Regions from separate parts of the Streptomyces sp. NPDC004788 genome, predicted to be linked through region 2. Evidence: riboswitches for the same ligand, from Rfam matches in the RefSeq annotation. Region 2 holds a riboswitch; each other region holds the start of a gene.

Region 1 (6,290 bases), on a different contig from region 2:
GGACTTCACGATCAGGGCGGTACGGCCCGAGGAGTACGAGGAGCTCGGCGAGATCACCGGTCGGGCGTACCTCGACGACGGCTTCCTCGTCTTCGGCGACAGCGACTGGTACCTGGGCGAACTGCGGGACGTGGCCAAGCGGGCCGCGCGGTCCGACGTCCTCGTCGCCGTCGACGGGGACGGCACGGTGCTGGGCGGCGTGACCTTCGTGCCGGAGCCGGGGGCGATGGCCGACCTGGCCGGCGCGGGCGAGGCGGAGATCCGGATGCTGGCCGTCGACGGCGCGGCCCGCGGCCGGGGCGTCGGGGAGGCGCTCGTACGGGCGTGCGTGGAGCGGGCACGGGCCGCCGGCTGCGTGCGGATCGTACTGTCCACCCAGTCCACGATGCACGGCGCGCACCGCATCTACGAACGGCTCGGCTTCCACCGGACCCCGGAACGGGACTGGAACCCCATCCCCGACCAGCCCGAGTTCACACTGCTCAGCTACTCACTGGAGCTGAACGAACGCTGACGACACACAACATGTGGGGGGTGCTCCGAGGGGCGCCCCCCACATGTATGCTCGTCCTCGCTGTCGCCGCAGGGGAATCCGGTGCAAATCCGGAACTGTCCCGCAACGGTGTACCAAGTGCGTTTCCGTACGACGTGAGTCCGAGGACCTGCCGACAGCGCGCCCGGTCCGTCCGTTCCGGGTGTCACTGACGTCCGGGCCTCGCGGAGTGGGCCGGTGGACGCGGCGCCGCCGTGCGTACGGCGCCCGTTGCCGCCTCCCGTCCTGGCCCCGTGCCGAGCGAGGGAGAGCCCCCACGTGACCATCGCGCCCGCCGATCCGGCTTCGGCCGAGGCTTCCGCGGTCGAGACCGACGGCCCCGGGACCGCGCTGCTGCGGACCCTGACCGATCTCACCGCCGACCTCCCGGACACCGACCCCGGCCGGGTCGCCGCCGCCGCGCTGCGCGGCCGGCACCCCGGCTCGGACGAGGCGGAGCTGCGCGAGCTGGCCACGGAGGCCGCCGCCGGGCTGATCGCCGAGGACCCGGCGTACTCCCGGCTCGCCGCCCGGCTCCTGACGATCACGATCGCCCAGGAGGCGGCCGGCCAGGGCGCGGTGTCCTTCGCCGCCTCCGTCGCCGTCGGCCACCGCGAGGGCCTGATCGCCGACCGCACGGCCGACTTCGTCGCCCTGCACGCGGAGCGGCTCGACGCGACGATCGACGCGGCCGCCGACGACCGCTTCGGCTACTTCGGCCTGCGCACGCTCTACTCGCGCTACCTGCTGCGCCACCCGATCACCCGCAAGGTCATCGAGACCCCGCAGCACTTCATGCTGCGCGTGGCCGCCGGCCTCGCCGAGGACGACTCGGTCCGCGCGCTCGACGAGGTGACGGCGCTCTACGGCCTGATGAGCCGCCTGGACTACCTGCCGTCCTCCCCCACGCTCTTCAACTCCGGCACCCGCCACCCGCAGATGTCGTCCTGCTACCTGCTCGACTCGCCGCAGGACGAGCTGGACTCCATCTACGACCGCTACCACCAGGTCGCGCGGCTGTCGAAGCACGCGGGCGGCATCGGTCTGTCGTACTCCCGCATCCGCGCCCGCGGTTCGCTGATCCGCGGCACCAACGGGCACTCCAACGGCATCGTCCCGTTCCTGAAGACGCTGGACGCCTCCGTCGCCGCCGTGAACCAGGGCGGCCGCCGCAAGGGCGCCGCCGCGGTCTACCTGGAGACCTGGCACGCGGACATCGAGGAGTTCCTGGAGCTCCGCGACAACACCGGCGAGGACGCCCGCCGTACGCACAACCTCAACCTCGCGCACTGGATCCCGGACGAGTTCATGCGCCGGGTCAACGCGGACGCCGAGTGGTCGCTGTTCTCGCCGGCCGACGTTCCCGAGCTGGTCGACCTGTACGGCGAGGAGTTCGACGCCGCCTACCGCAAGGCCGAGGCGGCGGGCCTGGCCCGCAAGACCATGCCGGCCCGCGACCTGTACGGCCGCATGATGCGCACCCTGGCGCAGACCGGCAACGGCTGGATGACCTTCAAGGACGCCGCCAACCGGACCGCGAACCAGACCGCAGAGCCCGGCACGGTCGTCCACTCCTCCAACCTCTGCACCGAGATCATCGAGGTCACCAACGACGGCGAGACCGCCGTCTGCAACCTCGGCTCGGTCAACCTGGGCGCCTTCGTCGTCGGTTCGGACATCGACTGGGAGCGCCTCGACGCGACCGTCCGCACCGCCGTCACGTTCCTCGACCGGGTCGTCGACATCAACTTCTACCCGACCGAGCAGGCCGGCCGCTCCAACGCCAAGTGGCGTCCGGTGGGCCTGGGCGCGATGGGCCTCCAGGACGTCTTCTTCAAGCTGCGGCTGCCCTTCGACTCGGCCGAGGCGCGCGCCCTGTCCACCCGGATCGCCGAGCGGATCATGCTCGCCGCGTACGAGGCGTCCGCCGACCTCGCCGAGCGCAACGGCCCGCTGCCGGCCTGGGACAAGACCCGCACCGCGCGCGGTGTGCTGCACCCGGACCACTACGACGTCGAGCTGAACTGGCCGGAGCGCTGGGCCGCGCTGCGCGAGCGGATCGCCGCCGTCGGCATGCGCAACAGCCTGCTGCTCGCCATCGCCCCGACCGCGACGATCGCCTCGATCGCGGGCGTCTACGAGTGCATCGAGCCGCAGGTCTCCAACCTGTTCAAGCGCGAGACGCTGTCCGGCGAGTTCCTCCAGGTCAACTCGTACCTGGTGGCGGAGCTCAAGGAGCTCGGCGTGTGGGACGCGCAGACCCGTGAGGCGCTGCGCGACGCCAACGGCTCGGTGGCCGGCTTCGGCTGGGTGCCGGCCGAGGTGCGCGAGCTGTACCGCACGGCCTGGGAGATCCCGCAGCGCGGCCTGATCGACATGGCCGCCGCCCGCACCCCGTTCCTGGACCAGGCGCAGTCCCTGAACCTGTTCATGGAGACGCCGACCATCGGCAAGCTGTCGTCGATGTACGCGTACGCCTGGAAGCAGGGCCTGAAGACCACGTACTACCTGCGCTCGCGTCCGGCGACCCGGATCGCCCGCGCCGCCCAGGCCACCACGATCCCCGTCCAGCAGGCCGCGCCCGACGCGGACGCCGTCGCCTGCTCCCTGGAGAACCCCGAGTCCTGCGAGGCATGCCAGTAATGAGCACCACCCGTAAGAACAACCTGCTCGACCCGGGCTTCGAACTGACCCTGCGTCCGATGCGCTACCCGGACTTCTACGAGCGCTACCGGGACGCCATCAAGAACACCTGGACCGTGGAGGAGGTCGACCTCCACTCGGACGTCGCCGACCTCGCCAAGCTGTCCCCGGGCGAGCAGCACATGATCGGCCGTCTCGTCGCCTTCTTCGCGACCGGCGACTCGATCGTGGCCAACAACCTGGTGCTGACGCTCTACAAGCACATCAACTCCCCGGAGGCGCGCCTCTACCTGAGCCGCCAGCTCTTCGAGGAGGCCGTGCACGTCCAGTTCTATCTGACGCTGCTCGACACCTACCTGCCCGACCCGGACGACCGCGCGGCGGCCTTCGCGGCCGTCGAGAACATCCCGTCGATCCGCGAGAAGGCGCAGTTCTGCTTCAAGTGGATGGACTCGGTCGAGAAGATCGAGCGCCTGGAGACGGCCGCCGACCGGCGCCGCTTCCTGCTCAACCTGATCTGCTTCGCCGCCTGCATCGAGGGCCTGTTCTTCTACGGCGCCTTCGCCTACGTGTACTGGTTCCGCAGCCGCGGTCTGCTGCACGGCCTGGCCACCGGCACCAACTGGGTGTTCCGGGACGAGACGATGCACATGAACTTCGCCTTCGAGGTCGTGGACACCGTCCGCAAGGAGGAGCCGGAGCTCTTCGACGACGAGCTGCAGCAGCAGGTCACCGACATGCTGAAGGAGGCCGTCGAGGCGGAGCTCCAGTTCGGCCAGGACCTGTGCGGTGACGGCCTGCCGGGCATGAACACGGAGTCGATGCGCGAGTACCTCCAGTGCGTCGCCGACCAGCGCCTGACCCGCCTGGGCTTCGCCCCGGTGTTCGGCTCGGAGAACCCGTTCGCGTTCATGGAGCTCCAGGGCGTCCAGGAGCTGACGAACTTCTTCGAGCGCCGGCCGTCCGCCTACCAGGTGGCGGTCGAGGGCTCGGTCGACCTCGACGAGGACTTCTGATCGCCTCGGTTCCGGACGCGTAGGGTGCCCGGCATGGGGATCCTCCTACGCGCGCGGCTCGGCACGCGCCTCTTGGCGTGCTCCGCCGCTCTGCTCACCGTCGCCGCGGGCCTGGGAATCAGGTCCGCGGCGTCGGGCGTCGTCGCGAAGTACGCGGGCGACGCGCTCTACACGCTCCTCGTCCTGGCCCTGGTGGTGCTGGTCGCGCCGCGGGTCCGGCCGGCCGTGGCGGCCTGGGTGGCCCTCGGGTTCAGCTGGGCCGTGGAGCTGTTCCAGCTGACCGGCGTACCGGCGGAGCTGGCCGCGCGCAGCACGCTCGCGCGCCTCGTGCTCGGCACGACGTTCAACGTGCCGGACCTGTTCTGGTACGCGATCGGCGCGGCGGTCGGCTGGGCCGTCCACCGCGCCGTGGGTGCGCGCAGGGGCGAGGGTCAGTCGTTCGGGACGACCGGGTAGCGCGGCGTGCCCTCTTCCATCTGGCGCAGGGCGTCCTTGCGGTCCCGCTTCGACAGCTTGTCGATGTAGAGGAAGCCGTAGAGGTGGTCCGTCTCGTGCTGGAGGCAGCGGGCGAAGTAGCCGGTGCCGCGGACCTTGATCGGGTTGCCCTTCATGTCCTGGCCGGTGACCTCGGCGTAGTCCGGGCGGGCCAGCTCGGCGTACGCGGTCGGCACCGAGAGGCAGCCCTCGTTGGAGTCGTCGAGGTGCCGCCGGTCGGCCGGCAGATCGACGAGGACCGGGTTGATCACGTGACCGACGTGGCGCTTGCCCTCGTCGTCCATGCAGTCGTAGACGAAGACCTTCAGGTCGACGCCGATCTGGTTGGCGGCGAGGCCGACGCCCTCGGCGGTGCGCTGGCTGGCGAACATGTCGTCGATGAGCTGCGCCAGCTCGTCGTCGAAGTCGGTGACGTCCTTGCACTCCCGGTGCAGGACGGGGTTGCCCACGACCGTGATGGGGCGCGAGGTGCCGCGCTCGCGGTGGGCGGCCTCGCGGGCCTCGGTGTCCTCGGTGTCGACGATGAAGCCCTCGTCGTCCACGGCGTACACGCCCGTCTGCTCCTGCTCAGTGCCCTGCTGCGACATCTCCGCCGTACGCCCTCTTCCTCGGACCTGGAACCTGTACCGGGTACAGCCTACGGGCAGCGGTCAGCAGACTTCCTCCAGATCACGCCATTCCCGGCTGTCCGGGCTGTCCGCCACCCAGCTGTCGAGCAGCCCCCGGACCAGGCCGGCGGGGGCCGCGATGCCGCACTCCCGCTCGGGCACCCACAGCTCGCCGGGCGAGCGGTGGCCGAGCGGACCGGGGTGCCCAGGCTCGCTGTGGTCGTGCGGGTCCAGGTGCTCGCCCTCGCCCTCGGCGCTGGGCATGGTCGACTCGGAGCAGGCGCGGCAGAGCAGCCGTACGGAGGACGACCAGTCCTCGGCGGCGAAGCCCGCGTCGGCGGCGAGCTGCTCCAGGGCGTCCCGGTCGGCCTCGGTGGCGGCCTCCAGGAGCACCACCCAGGTGGGCACCGGCGACGGCGCCCACAGCTCGATCTCGTCGAAGACCGGGTACGAGGGGCCGGCGCTGGTGGTGCGCTCGCCGTTGGGCACGCCGTCGTGCAGCACGACCTCGCCCCAGCGCCGCCCGGACGACGGCAGCGGGATGGACAGGACCTCGATCCGGGCCGGGTCGAGCCGGCGGCCCCAGACAACCTCGGCCTCGCCCTCCGGGGAGAGCCGCACGGCCGCGCTGCCGAGCTCCATCCCGGCCGGCTCGCCGGTGCCGGCGGCGGCCCCGGGGACCTTCAGGCCGTACGCCTGCCAGGCGCGGCGGGCCAGCGGCCAGTCCTGCAGGGCGGTGGCGGCGATGCCCACGTTCCACCAGTCGGGGGCGCCGGTCTCCTTGTCGAGCAGCGCGACGGCCCGCAGGCCCGCGGCCCTGGCCTGTTCCCAGTCGTGCCGGAACTTGTGCAGCAGGGCCAGGTTGAACCAGGACTCGGAGAGCCAGGGCTCCAGGTCCGCCGCGCGCGTCAGCAGCGCGCCCGCGTCCTCGTACCGGCCGTCGCCGATCAGCGTGAACGCGCGGTCGGTGGCCTGCCGCCACGAGGCGGAGGGCCG
Region 2 (6,290 bases):
GGGACTCGGCCTCCAGGAGCCGCTCGGCGATGCCGTGCAGCGCCCAGGGGTTGGCCTCCTTGAGGAAGGCCTGGTTCTCCGGGTCGAGGACGTACTCCTGCGTCAGCTTGTCGTACATCCAGTCGGCGACCACGCCGGTCGTGGCGTCGTAGCCGAAGAGGTAGTCGACCGTCGCGGCCAGCTCGAAGGCGCCCTTGTAGCCGTGGCGGCGCATCGCCTCGATCCAGCGCGGGTTGACCACGCGGGCGCGGAAGACGCGGGAGGTCTCCTCGACGAGGGTGCGGGTGCGGACGGTCTCCGGGCGGGTGGAGTCGCCGATGTACGCCTCGGGGGCCGTGCCGCGCAGCGCGCGCACGGTGGCGACCATGCCGCCGTGGTACTGGAAGTAGTCGTCGGAGTCGGCGATGTCGTGCTCGCGCGTGTCCGTGTTCTTCGCGGCGACGGCGATCCGCTTGTACGCGGTCTCCATCTCGGCGCGCGCCGGGCGCCCTTCGAGCCCGCGGCCGTACGCGTAGCCGCCCCACACCGTGTAGACCTCGGCCAGGTCGGCGTCCGTGCGCCAGTCGCGCGAGTCGATCAGCTGGAGCAGACCGGCGCCGTACGTGCCGGGCCGGGAGCCGAAGATACGGGTGGTGGCGCGGCGTTCGTCGCCGTGCTCGGCCAGGTCGGCCTGGGCGTGGGCGCGGACGAAGTTGTCCTCGGCGGACTCGTCCGCGAGGCCCGCGACCAGCCGCACGGCGTCGTCGAGGAGCCCGATGACGTGCGGGAACGCGTCGCGGAAGAAGCCGGAGATGCGCAGCGTGACGTCGATCCGCGGGCGGCCCAGCTCGGCGAGCGGGATGGCCTCCAGGCCCTTCACGCGGCGCGAGGCGTCGTCCCACACCGGGCGGACGCCGAGCAGCGCGAGGGCCTCGGCGACGTCGTCGCCGGCGGTGCGCATCGCGCTCGTCCCCCACAGGGAAAGGCCCACGGAGCTCGGCCATTCGCCGTTGTCGGTGCGGTAGCGCTCAAGGAGCGAGTCGGCGAGCGCCTGGCCGGTCTCCCAGGCGAGCCGGGAGGGCACGGCCTTGGGGTCGACGGAGTAGAAGTTGCGGCCGGTCGGCAGCACGTTGACCAGACCGCGCAGCGGCGAGCCGGACGGGCCGGCCGGCACGAAGCCGCCGTTCAGGGCGTGGACGGCGTGCGCGAGTTCGTCGGTGGTGGCGGCGAGGCGCGGCACGACCTGCTCGCAGGCGAAGCGCAGCACGGCCTCGACGTCCGGGCCGTACGGTCCGGCGACCGCCGGGACGGCGGCCACGTCCCACTCCGCCGCCTCCATCGCCTCGACCAGCTCACGGGCCTTCGCCTCGGCCTCGTCGGCCGTGGTCCGGGTGGCGGCCGACTCGTCCAGGCCGAGGGCCTCGCGCAGCCCGGGCAGCGCCTGCGTGCCGCCCCAGATCTGGCGCGCGCGGAGGATCGACAGGACCAGGTTGACCCGCGCCTCGCCGACCGGCGCGCCGCCGAGGACGTGCAGACCGTCGCGGATCTGGGCGTCCTTGACCTCGCACAGCCAGCCGTCGACGTGCAGCAGGAAGTCGTCGAAGCCGTCGTCGTCCGGCCGGTCGGCCATGCCGAGGTCGTGGTCCAGCTTGGCGGCCTGGATCAGCGTCCAGATCTGCGCCCGGATGGCCGGCAGCTTCGCCGGGTCCATGCTGCTGATCTGCGCGTACTCGTCGAGCAGCTGCTCCAGGCGGGCGATGTCGCCGTAGCTGTCGGCGCGCGCCATCGGCGGCACGAGGTGGTCGACGAGCGTGGCGTGCACCCGGCGCTTGGCCTGGGTGCCCTCGCCCGGGTCGTTGACCAGGAACGGGTAGACGAGCGGCAGGTCGCCGAGCGCCGCGTCCGGGCCGCAGGCGGCGGACAGGCCGGCGTTCTTGCCGGGCAGCCACTCCAGGTTGCCGTGCTTGCCCAGGTGCACCATGGCGTCGGCGCCGAAGCCGCCGTCCTCCGCGCGGGCCGCGATCCAGCGGTAGGCCGCCAGGTAGTGGTGCGAGGGCGGCAGGTCCGGGTCGTGGTAGATCGCGATCGGGTTCTCGCCGAAGCCGCGCGGCGGCTGGATGAGGACGAGCAGGTTCCCGCGGCGCAGGGCGGCGAGCACGATGTCGCCCTCCGGGTTCCGCGAGCGGTCCAGGAACATCTCGCCGGGCGCCGGGCCCCAGTGCTCCTCGACCTGCTCGCGCAGCTCGGCCGGCAGCCGGGCGTACCAGCGCTTGTAGTCGGCGGCCGGGATGCGGACCGGGTTGCGGGCCAGCTGCTCCTCCGTCAGCCAGTCCTGGTCGTGGCCGCCGGCCTCGATGAGGGCGTAGATCAGCTCGTCGCCGTCGCCGGAGACCAGGCCCGGGATGTCCTCGACCGGCCCGAAGTCGTACCCCTCGGCGATGAGCCGCTTGAGGAGGGACACGGCGGAGGCGGGGGTGTCCAGGCCGACGGCGTTGCCGATCCGGGAGTGCTTCGTCGGGTACGCGGAGAGGACGAGCGCCAGCTTCTTCTCGGCGTTCGGGATGTGCCGCAGCCGGGCGTGCCGGACGGCGATGCCGGCGACCCGGGCGGCGCGCTCGGCGTCCGCCACGTACGCCGGCAGGCCGTCCTCGTCGATCTCCTTGAAGGAGAACGGGACGGTGATCAGCCGGCCGTCGAACTCCGGCACGGCGACCTGGCTGGCCGCGTCCAGCGGCGACAGGCCCTCGTCGTTCTCCTCCCACGCGGCCCGCGAGCCGGTCAGGCACAGCGCCTGCAGGATCGGCACGTCGAGCGCGGCCAGCGCACCCGCGTCCCACGCCTCCTCGTCACCGCCCGCCTGCGCCTCGGCCGGCTTGGTGCCACCGGCGGCGAGGACGGTGGTGACGATCGCGTCGGCGGAGCGGAGCGTGTCGAGCAGCTCCGCCTCGGGGGCGCGCAGCGACGCCACGTACAGCGGGAGGGCCTTGGCCCCGGCGTCCTCGATGGCGTCGCAGAGGGCGCCGACGAAGGCGGTGTTCCCGCTCATGTGGTGGGCGCGGTAGTAGAGCACCGCGACGGTCGGGCCGCTGACGTCCCTGGCCGGGCGGTCGAGCGGGCCCCAGGTGGGCGCGGCGGCCGGCGGCTCGAAGCCGTGGCCGGTGAGCAGGACCGTGTCGGAGAGGAAGCGGGCGAGCTGGCCGAGGTTCGCCGGGCCGCCGTGCGCCAGATAGGCGTGCGCCTCGGTGGCCACGCCGACCGGCACCGTGGAGGAGCCCATGAGCTGTGCGTCCGGCGCCTGTTCGCCGCTCAGCACGACCACCGGCTTCCCGGCGGCGAGCACCGCGTCCAGGCCCTCCTCCCAGGAACGCACACCGCCGAGCAGGCGTACGACGACGAGCTCGGCGCCGTCGAGCAGCGCCGCGAGGTCGTCGAGCGGGAGGCGGGCGGGGTTGGCGTAACGCCACTCCACGCCTTCGTCGCCGGTGGCGGCGGTGTTCGCCGCACGGGCGCTGAGCAGGTCGGTGTCGGAGTGCGACAGCAGCAGGAGCATGGCGAGGCTCAGGCCCTTCCTCGGGGTTGTCCGCGCCCCGGGTGGTCGTATGGACGGCAGGAGTTCCTGACTCACCGGCCCACGGGATCGCCCGGGACCGGCTCACAGTGGCGGGACCGCGCCGGATTCTCACCGGGCTTCCTCCCCGGGGCCCTGGGACCCCATGCCGATCTGCATCCTAGATCGTGCGACCCGCGCCCCGGAGGCGACGGCGGGGTCGGCCGGATCACATCGGGGGAGCGGGCCGGATCGCGCTCGCGGAGTCGACCGGATCACACTCGGTGGCCGTGCGGTTCCCCGTGGGTATGCTCGCCGCCATGCCGCCCACCCCACCCCCGGCGCCCGAACGGGGCGAACCCGTCATACGGGACCGTGGCGACGCGTGCCCGGGCGCGCTCCGCCTGCATGCCGCCGCCGACGGGTTCCTGGCCCGACTCCGGCTGCCCGCCGGGCGGTTGACGCAGGCACAGGTCGTGGTCCTGGCCGACGCCGCCGAGTCGCTGGGGGACGGCAGCGTCACCGTCACCTCGCGCGGCAACCTCGAACTGCGCGGCCTCCCGGACGGCTGCGGCGCCGACCTCGCCGCCCTACTCGACCGGGCCGGTCTCCTCCCCTCCCCCACCCACGAGCGCGTCCGCAACATCCTCGCCTCGCCCGCTGCCGGCCTCGACGGACTCGGCCACGCCGACGTGCAGTTGTGGGCCCGCGAGCTGGACGCGCTGCTGTGCGCGGAGCCGCGGGCGGCGTCCCTTTCGGGCCGGTTCCTGTTCGTCCTGGACGACGGGCGGGGCGATGTGGCCGGGCTCGGCGGCGATGTGACCTTGATCGCAGGAGCGGGCGACGCGCTGCTGTGGCTGGGGTCGCGGGTGTTCCGGGTGACGGAGGGCCGGGTCGGCGCGGAGATCGACGCGGAGTCCCAGGCCGGTGCAGGCCCTGGTGTCAGCGCCACGACGGCCGCCCGGGCCGCCCACACCGACACGACGTGCCAGGCCGCCGCAGGCCCTCGCGTCAGCGCCACGACGGCCGCGCGGGCCGCCCTGGCCGCCGCCCTCGCCTTCCTCGACGCCGCCGACGCGGCCGGCAACGGCGCCTGGCGGCTGCGCGAGCTGCCCGACGGTCACGCCCCGGACTGGGCGGCCGCCCTGGCCCGCGCCGGGATCGCGGCGGAGCCCGTACTCGTACCCGTACCCGTACCGCCGATGCCGCACGCGCCGCCGCCCGCGCCCGGCCCGCTCGGGGAGCGTGCGGCACACGTCCTTGCCCCCCTGGGCCGGCTGACCGCCGCTCAGCTCCGCGCGCTGCTGCCCGCGGCCGAGGTACGGCTGACCCCGTGGCGCGGGGCGGTCGTGGTGCCGGCGGCAGAGCAACCGGACACGGCCCCCGACCCCGCCGCGTCCCGGCTTCCCGACCTCGCCGCGGCCGGTCTCATCACCTCGCCCGACGCTCCCGGCGCCGGGGTCACCGCCTGTACCGGGCGGCCCGGTTGCGCGAAGTCACTCGCCGATGTGCGGGCGGACGCCGGGCGGGCGCCCGCGGGGGCGTTGCCCGTGCACTACGCCGGATGCGAGCGGCGCTGCGGGCACCCGCACGGCGCGTGGATCGACGTGGTCGCGGTCGGGGACGACGCGTACCTGGTCGACGGCGTGCCCACTCCCCGTACGTCCCTGTCCGAAGCGGTCGAATCGGCCCGCACGACGACGACGATCACGACGCCCACGACGACCACCACGAGATGAGCGAGAGCAAGAGGATGTTCGAGTACGAGAAGGACGGCGCGGAGATCTACCGCCGCTCCTTTGCCACGATCCGCGCCGAGGCGGATCTCGCGGCGCTGCCCGCCGACGTCGCCACGGTCGCGGTGCGGATGATCCACGCCTGCGGCATGACCGACCTCGTCCAGGACGTCGCCTACTCGCCCGGTGTCGTCACCGCCGCCCGCGCCGCCCTGCGCGCGGGCGCGCCGATCCTGTGCGACGCGCAGATGGTCGCGAGCGGCGTGACCCGCAAGCGGCTGCCCGCCGACAACGACGTGGTGTGCACGCTCTCCGACCCGGCCGTGCCCGGGCTCGCCGCCGAGCTCGGCACCACGCGCTCGGCCGCGGCGATGGAGCTGTGGCGGGACCGCCTGGAGGGCTCGGTCGTGGCCATCGGCAACGCGCCGACCGCGCTGTTCCACCTCCTGGAGATGATCGCGAAGGGCGCCGGGAAGCCGGCGGCCGTGCTCGGCATCCCGGTCGGCTTCATAGGCGCCGCCGAGTCCAAGGACGCGCTCGCCGCGAACGAACTGGGCCTGGAGTACCTGGTGGTACGGGGCCGGCGCGGCGGCAGCGCGATGACGGCGGCGGCGCTGAACGCGCTCGCGCACGAAGCGGAGATCCAGGCATGAGCGTCGTGAAGGGCAAGCTGTACGGGGTCGGGCTCGGCCCCGGCGACCCGAACCTGATGACGGTGGCGGCCGTGAAGGCCATCGCCGAGGCGGACGTCGTCGCCTACCACTCGGCCCGCCACGGCCGTTCCATCGCCCGCTCCATCGCCGCCGAGCACATCCGCGAGGACCACGTCGAGGAGCGGCTGATGTACCCGCTCACCGTGGAGACCACGGACCACCCCGGCGGCTACCGGGGCGCGCTCGACGACTTCTACGAGGAGGCCGCGGCCCGGCTCGCCGCGCACCTCGACGCGGGCCGCACGGTCGCCGTCCTCGCCGAGGGCGACCCGCTGTTCTACGGCTCGTACCAGCACATGCACAAGCGGCTCGCGG
Region 3 (6,290 bases), on a different contig from region 2:
GAGGGCAACGTCTGGAGCTTCGGGACGTACGCCCCCGGCGGCGCCGGGTAGTCCAACGCCGCCGGGCCCGTCAGGCCCCGCCCGTGTGGACCTGGAAGGCGGCGCGGCGGACCGCCTTGGCGAGGGCCGGGTCGGGGTGGGCGGCGGCGAGGGCGACCAGGACCTGGACGGTGCGGGGGTGGCCGACGGCGCGGACCTCGTCGAGCAGGGCGGGGACGGTGCCCTGGACGGCGGAGTCGAGGTGGCGGACGAGCAGGTCGCTCTCGCCGTGGTCGGCGACGGCGGCCGCCGTGTCCACCCACAGCCAGGTCGCCTCCTCGCGGGTGAGCACCTCGGGGGCCTCGTCCGGGTCGGCGCCCTCGTACTCGGCGAGCCAGAGCAGCGCGTACGGGCGGAGGGACGGTTCCGCGAGGGCGGCGCGCACCTCGGGCTCGGCCGGGGCGCCGACGACCCGCAGCGCTTCGAAGGCGAGGCCGCGCAGCAGGGCGTCCTCGCCGCGGGCGACGGCGATCAGCTCGGCGACGGCGCTGGAGAGGGTGCGGGCGGCGAGCCAGGCGCGGTACTCGTCGCGGGCCGGGCCCGGGGTGAGCCGGGCGCAGCCGCGGAGCATGTCCTCGGCGGACTGCTCGATGTTGCCGGCCGGGCTCTGGGCGGCGACGCAGATCTGCTCCAGCTTGACCCAGACCGCCCAGTTGCCGAGCGGGGTGAGGGTGGCCTGGCCGCCGTCCGGGCCGTCGCCGAGGGTGAGGGCGCCGACGTCGGCGAGGCCCGCGAGGGCCCAGTCGAGCAGCGCGGGCAGGCCCTCGGCGGCCGGGACCGGCTCGGGCACGGTGCCGGCGGCGGGGACCTCGCAGCGCTCCTCGCGGAGTTCGGCGACGCGCTGGCGCAGCAGGTCGAGCAGGCCGGTCACGGGGACGGGCCCGGCGGACAGCTGGAGCAGTGAGAGGACCTGGGGGACGGCCTCGACGACCTCGGCGACGGCGCCGGGCGCCACGCCCTCGGGCTCCGGGTGGGCGAGCGACCAGGCGTCGAAGAGGGCGACCCAGCCGCGCAGCACGGCGGAGTCGTCGCGGTCCCACGCCGTCAGCCGCCAGCCGGGGCGGACGGTGCCGCCGTGCAGCTCGACGAGCCCGGCGAGGCGGGCGCGGTCCCAGCCGGCCCGGACCTGTCCGGGGGTCAGATCCAGTGCGGCGGCGGCCCGTTCGCCGTCCCCGAGTGCGGGGAGTGCCGTCTCGGCCTGCCGGCCGGACGCGGCCCAGCGGGCGATCCGCACCGCGTCGGCGAGCACCGTCCGCGCCTGCAGGGCCAGTTCCGCACGGGGCGGGGTCCCCTCGGGCGGCCGGGGCGCCGGGCGGGTGCGCCGGGTCGTCACGGCCTTGCGCGCGGTGGCGAGCGGCCGCGGACGGACGAGTCGGAGTCTGGAGTTGCGCGCCAATGGTTCATCGGGCTTTCGAGACGTCACGGGGGCAGTCTTCCCGTTGACGGCCCGAAAGCCCAATCGGAATGCGCAACGCCGCCGCGAGCACCGTCCCCGGGCCCGGGATTCCGGGCCGGAGGGCGTACGGAGGTCCCGGCGGCGCGGTGGACCAGCGGGCCCCGGCTTGTTGCGACAGGCCCTAGACCAGCGGGGTCAGGAAGCGGCGCAGGGACTCCTCGTAGCGGACCGGGTCCGCGTTCCACATGGCGGCGTGCGGCGCCTCGCGGACCGTGCTGAGGGTGACGAGCTCGGGGCGGAGCTCGGCGAGCCGGCGCGAGCGGTCCCAGGGGGCGAGGGTGTCGTCCGGGCCATGGAAGAGCAGCGTCGGCACGCGCAGCCCGTTCGGGTCGGCGGCCTCCTGGAGGCGGTCGCCGTGGGAGCCGGTGCGGCCCTGGGCGGCGCGCACGGCGAGCGGGATCAGCGGGGCGGGGACGCGGTGGGCGGCGGCCAGGTTGCGCAGGGTGGCCTCCCAGTCGAGGACCGGGGAGTCGAGGACGAGGCCGCGGATGCGGTCGCGCACGCCGGAGCTCTCGGCGGCGTGCAGGGCCATGGCGGCGCCCGTGCCCCAGCCGAGCAGGACGACGCCGGTGGCGCCGCGCCGTACGGCGTAGCGGATGGCGGCGTCGAGGTCCCGCCACTCGGAGTCGCCCAGGTGCCCGAGCCCGTCGGCGGCCTCGGGCGCGCCGGCGTCGCCGCGGTAGGCGGGGACGAGGACCGGGACGCGCCGGCGGTGCAGGAAGGGGACCAGGTTGAGCGCGTGCTCGCGGGTGGTGCCGAGGCCGTGCAGGGCGATCACCCAGGTGGTGCGCGGCCCGGGCACGAGCCAGGCGGGCAGGCTGCCGAGCTCGCCGGGGATCTCGACGTCCTCGTAGGGCAGGCCGAGGGCGGTCCCGGGGGTGCCGCAGTGCAGCTGCGGGGTGAGCCGGACCCGGACGCCGGGGGCGAGCGTGCCGAGCTCGACCCGTTCGAGCCGGCGCACCACGGTGTCGGCGGTGTGCGGGACCCGGTCGAGCACCGGGCCGACGACGGCGTGCAGGCCGTCGGCCTCGATCCCGTACGTACCGGGGCGCAGCGCGGCCAGGCTCCGGGTGAGGCTGATCCGCTCCGGGCCGGTGCCGTGCACGGTGAGTCTGGGCTCGCCGGGGAAGGGGCGGCCGGACGGCACGCCGAGGGCGGCGTCGCTGGCGTAGCGGCCGGCCACGACGGCGGCCGCGCCGAGCCCGAGCAGGGTGGTGACGGCCGCTGCCGTCGCGGTAACGGGGCGCACGGTCCCAGTGTCGGCAGCCCGCCCGCGCCCTGCCACCCGGCGGGGCTCGCCGAGCTCCTTCGAGTGACATGGGTCTCGTCCACCGGGTCCTCCGTGCTGACGAAAGTCTCCACGGCGGTCCACGGGGCGATACGGGTCGGGAGCGGCGGAAGCTACGCGCGTTGCGTGGAGCCCGGAACCGCACGGTTTACCCGGGGTTGCACGGTGACCGCATCGTGGACAGCGCGCCCGCCGGAGCCGTAAGCGGAATCTCCAGACCCCGGATCGGGACACCACCTTGCCCGACCCAGTTCATCTTCCGTTCACCCAGGTTGCTTACGTTCGACGAGCCACTGACGTCGAACGATTGCCTGGGTAAATGGAACACATCACGCTGCTGCTCGCCATTGTGGTCGTGACAGCTCTAGTGTTCGATTTCACGAACGGTTTCCACGACACCGCCAACGCGATGGCCACGACCATCTCGACCGGTGCACTCAAGCCCAAGACGGCGGTGGCCATGTCCGCCGTGCTGAACCTGGTCGGCGCGTTCCTCTCGGTGGAGGTCGCCAAGACGATCTCCAAGGGGCTCGTCAACGAGACGGGCATCCAGCCCGAAGTCATCCTCGCCGCGCTCGTCGGCGCGATCCTCTGGAATCTGGTGACCTGGCTGGTCGGCCTGCCGTCCAGCTCCTCGCACGCACTGATGGGCGGCCTCATCGGCGCGACCGTCGCCTCGATCGGCTTCAGCGGCGTCAACGGCGAGAGCGTCGTCACCAAGGTCCTCATCCCGGCGGTCGCCGCCCCGATCGTCGCCGGCATCGCCGCGACGCTCGGCACCCGCCTGACGTACGCCATCGGCAAGGACAAGAACGGCAAGGCCCAGGAGAAGGGCTACCGGGCCGGCCAGATCGCCTCCGCCGGTCTCGTCTCCCTCGCCCACGGCACCAACGACGCCCAGAAGACCATGGGCATCATCACCCTCGCCCTGGTCGCCGGCGGCGTCCTTGCCCCCGGCTCGAACCCGCCGGTCTGGGTCATCGTCTCCGCCGGTACGGCGATCGCGCTCGGCACCTTCCTCGGCGGCTGGCGCATCATCCGCACCATGGGCAAGGGCCTCACCGACCTCCAGCCGCAGCAGGGCTTCGCCGCCCAGACCAGCGCCGCGACGGTCATCCTGGCCTCCTCCCACCTGGGCTTCTCCCTCTCGACCACGCACGCCGTCTCCGGCTCCGTCATGGGCGCGGGCCTGGGCCGCAAGGGCGGTGTCGTCCGCTGGTCGACCGCCACCCGCATGTTCGTCGCCTGGGGCCTGACCCTGCCGGCCGCCGGCCTGGTCGGCGCGGGCGCCGAGTTCGTCGCGCGTCAGGGCCAGTGGGGCGTCTACGTCGTCGCGGCCTTCCTGGTCGCCTCCTGCGTCGGCATCTGGCTCGTCTCGCGCCGCCAGGTCGTCGACCACACCAACGTCAACGACGTCGAGACCGCGACCGCCACGGCCACCGAGACCGAGACCCCGGGTGTCGTGACCACCGCCATCGCGGCCGTCACCCCGCCGCCGGCCGGCTCCGTCGCCGCCGTCGCGGACGCGGACCTGAAGGCCACCATCCCCGCCCCGAACCCCGCGGACCCGGCCGCTCCGGCCGCCCCCGCCGCCGCGGTCTGACGGATCTCACGGAACTGGAAGCACGGACATGAAGATCGACTGGGCAGCTCTCGGCTCCGTCTTCGGAGTCAGCCTCGTGGTGACCGTCGCCCTCGTGGGCTTCTTCACCCTCGGCGTCGCCGGCCTCTCCAAGCAGGAGGAGGCCGCGTCCAACGGCGGCTCGGCCCCACTGGCCCGCACCGGCGCGTACGCCTGCTTCGCGCTCTGCGCGGCGGCCGTGGCGTACGGCATCTACCTGATCGTCGCCTGACCCGCACGATCCCGGACCCACCGGCCGGGCGGTCCGCAGCACGCCTGCGGACCGCCCGGCCGCTTGTGTGTGCCGCCGTGCTCGGGTGCCGTGCTCGGGTGCCGTGTTTGTGGTGCTTCGCACAGTGACCCGACGCAGGTCAAGGGTGAGTTGACGGGTGTTCGCGGGGCGTGGTGGACTGCCGGAGCCATTACGGCGGCAAGTAGAGGAAGTCCGGTGCGATTCCGGCGCGGTCCCGCCACTGTGACCGGCCCCACGGGCCGGGAGTCAGGAACTCTCGCCGCCGGTCACGTCGATCCAGGGCGCGGACCCTGAGTGAGGACACAGCGCCATGCCCGGCCGCGGCCCGAGCCCGTCCCGCACCACAGCCGTCTTCGCATACGGAGCGGCCGCCGGCCTCGCCGTCGACCTGCTCGTCGGCGACCCCCGGCGCGCCCATCCCGTCGCCGCCTTCGGCCGCGCGGCCGCCGCCGTCGAGCAGCGCCTGCACCGCGACCACCGCGCCTGGGGCGCCCTGCACACGGCCGTCTGCGCCGGCGGCACCGTCGCACTCGGCGCCCTCGCCGCCCGCACGGTACGGGGCAGCCGGGCCGCCTCCGCCGCCCTGACCGCCGCCTCCGTGTGGGCCGTGGTCGGCGGTACGACCCTGGGTCGCGAGGCCCGCGCGATCGGCGGCGCGCTCGCCGCCGGCGACCTGGAGGTCGCCCGGGAACGGATGCCGCACCTGGTCGGCCGCGACCCGCAGGCGCTCGACGGGCCCGCGATGGCCCGCGCGGTCGTCGAGTCGGTCGCCGAGAACACCTCCGACGCCGTCGTGGGCGCCCTCTTCTGGGGCGCGGTCGCGGGCGTGCCGGGCCTGCTCGGCTTCCGCGCGGTCAACACCCTGGACGCCATGGTCGGCCACAAGTCGCCGCGCTACCGGCGCTTCGGCTGGGCCTCGGCCCGGCTCGACGACCTCGCCGGCTGGCCCGGCGCCCGGCTCACCGCCGCGCTCGCCGCCGTGGCGGGCCGCGACGCGCGGGGCGCCGTACGGGCCTGGCGGGCGGACGCGGGCAAGCACCCGAGCCCCAACGCCGGCCCGGTGGAGGCCGCCTTCGCCGGGGCGCTCGGCGTACGGCTCGGCGGCACCCTGTCGTACGGCGGCCGGGTCGAACACCGGCCGGTCCTCAACGCGGACGGGCGGCCCGTCGAGGTGGCGGACATCGAGCGGGCCGTCACGCTGTCCCGCCGGGTGACCTGGCTGACCCTGGCCGCCTGTGTCGGCGGCCGGACCATCATCAGTGCCGTACGCGGCAGGAAGCGGAGGGGCGCATGAAGGGCGGGGGGCTGCTCGTCGCCGGGACCACGTCCGACGCGGGCAAGAGCGTCGTCACGGCCGGCATCTGCCGGTGGCTGGTCCGGCAGGGCCTGAAGGTCGCGCCGTTCAAGGGACAGAACATGTCCCTGAACTCCTTCGTGACCCGGGAGGGCGCCGAGATCGGCCGTGCCCAGGCCATGCAGGCGCAGGCCGCGCGCGTCGAGCCGACGGCGCTGATGAACCCGGTGCTGCTCAAGCCCGGCAGCGACCGCTCCAGCCAGGTGATCCTCATGGGCAAACCGGTCGGCGAGCTGAGCGCCCGGGGCTACCACGGCGGCCGGCAGCAGCAGCTCTTCG

What was found. Region 2 has a riboswitch for cobalamin ahead of cobN (cobaltochelatase subunit CobN). Riboswitches for the same ligand answer to the same signal wherever they lie in the genome.
Region 1: linked by a shared signal. The riboswitch ahead of ACWEJX_RS08670 (ribonucleoside-diphosphate reductase subunit alpha) and the one ahead of cobN (cobaltochelatase subunit CobN) in region 2 are both predicted to bind cobalamin.
Region 3: linked by a shared signal. The riboswitch ahead of ACWEJX_RS05060 (cobalamin biosynthesis protein) and the one ahead of cobN (cobaltochelatase subunit CobN) in region 2 are both predicted to bind cobalamin.

The regions. Positions count from the first base shown of each region.
Region 1 covers NZ_JBSGBF010000012.1:102,102-108,391, reverse strand. The annotation lists gene ACWEJX_RS08675 (GNAT family N-acetyltransferase) at 1-514, shown strand, start outside; cobalamin riboswitch at 562-684, shown strand; gene ACWEJX_RS08670 (ribonucleoside-diphosphate reductase subunit alpha) at 812-3,175, shown strand; gene ACWEJX_RS08665 (ribonucleotide-diphosphate reductase subunit beta) at 3,166-4,191, shown strand; gene ACWEJX_RS08660 (ribosomal maturation YjgA family protein) at 4,225-4,647, shown strand; gene def (peptide deformylase) at 4,623-5,273, opposite strand; gene ACWEJX_RS08650 (tetratricopeptide repeat protein) at 5,337-6,290, opposite strand, start outside.
Region 2 covers NZ_JBSGBF010000015.1:87,388-93,677, forward strand. The annotation lists gene cobN (cobaltochelatase subunit CobN) at 1-3,529, opposite strand, end outside; cobalamin riboswitch at 3,571-3,712, opposite strand; gene ACWEJX_RS10110 (cobalamin biosynthesis protein CobG) at 3,835-5,265, shown strand; gene ACWEJX_RS10115 (precorrin-8X methylmutase) at 5,262-5,915, shown strand; gene cobJ (precorrin-3B C(17)-methyltransferase) at 5,912-6,290, shown strand, end outside.
Region 3 covers NZ_JBSGBF010000006.1:8,337-14,626, forward strand. The annotation lists gene ACWEJX_RS05035 (VOC family protein) at 1-51, shown strand, start outside; gene ACWEJX_RS05040 (hypothetical protein) at 71-1,462, opposite strand; gene ACWEJX_RS05045 (alpha/beta hydrolase) at 1,617-2,744, opposite strand; gene ACWEJX_RS05050 (anion permease) at 3,103-4,386, shown strand; gene ACWEJX_RS05055 (hypothetical protein) at 4,415-4,636, shown strand; adenosylcobalamin (AdoCbl) riboswitch at 4,830-4,922, shown strand; gene ACWEJX_RS05060 (cobalamin biosynthesis protein) at 4,968-5,951, shown strand; gene ACWEJX_RS05065 (cobyric acid synthase) at 5,948-6,290, shown strand, end outside.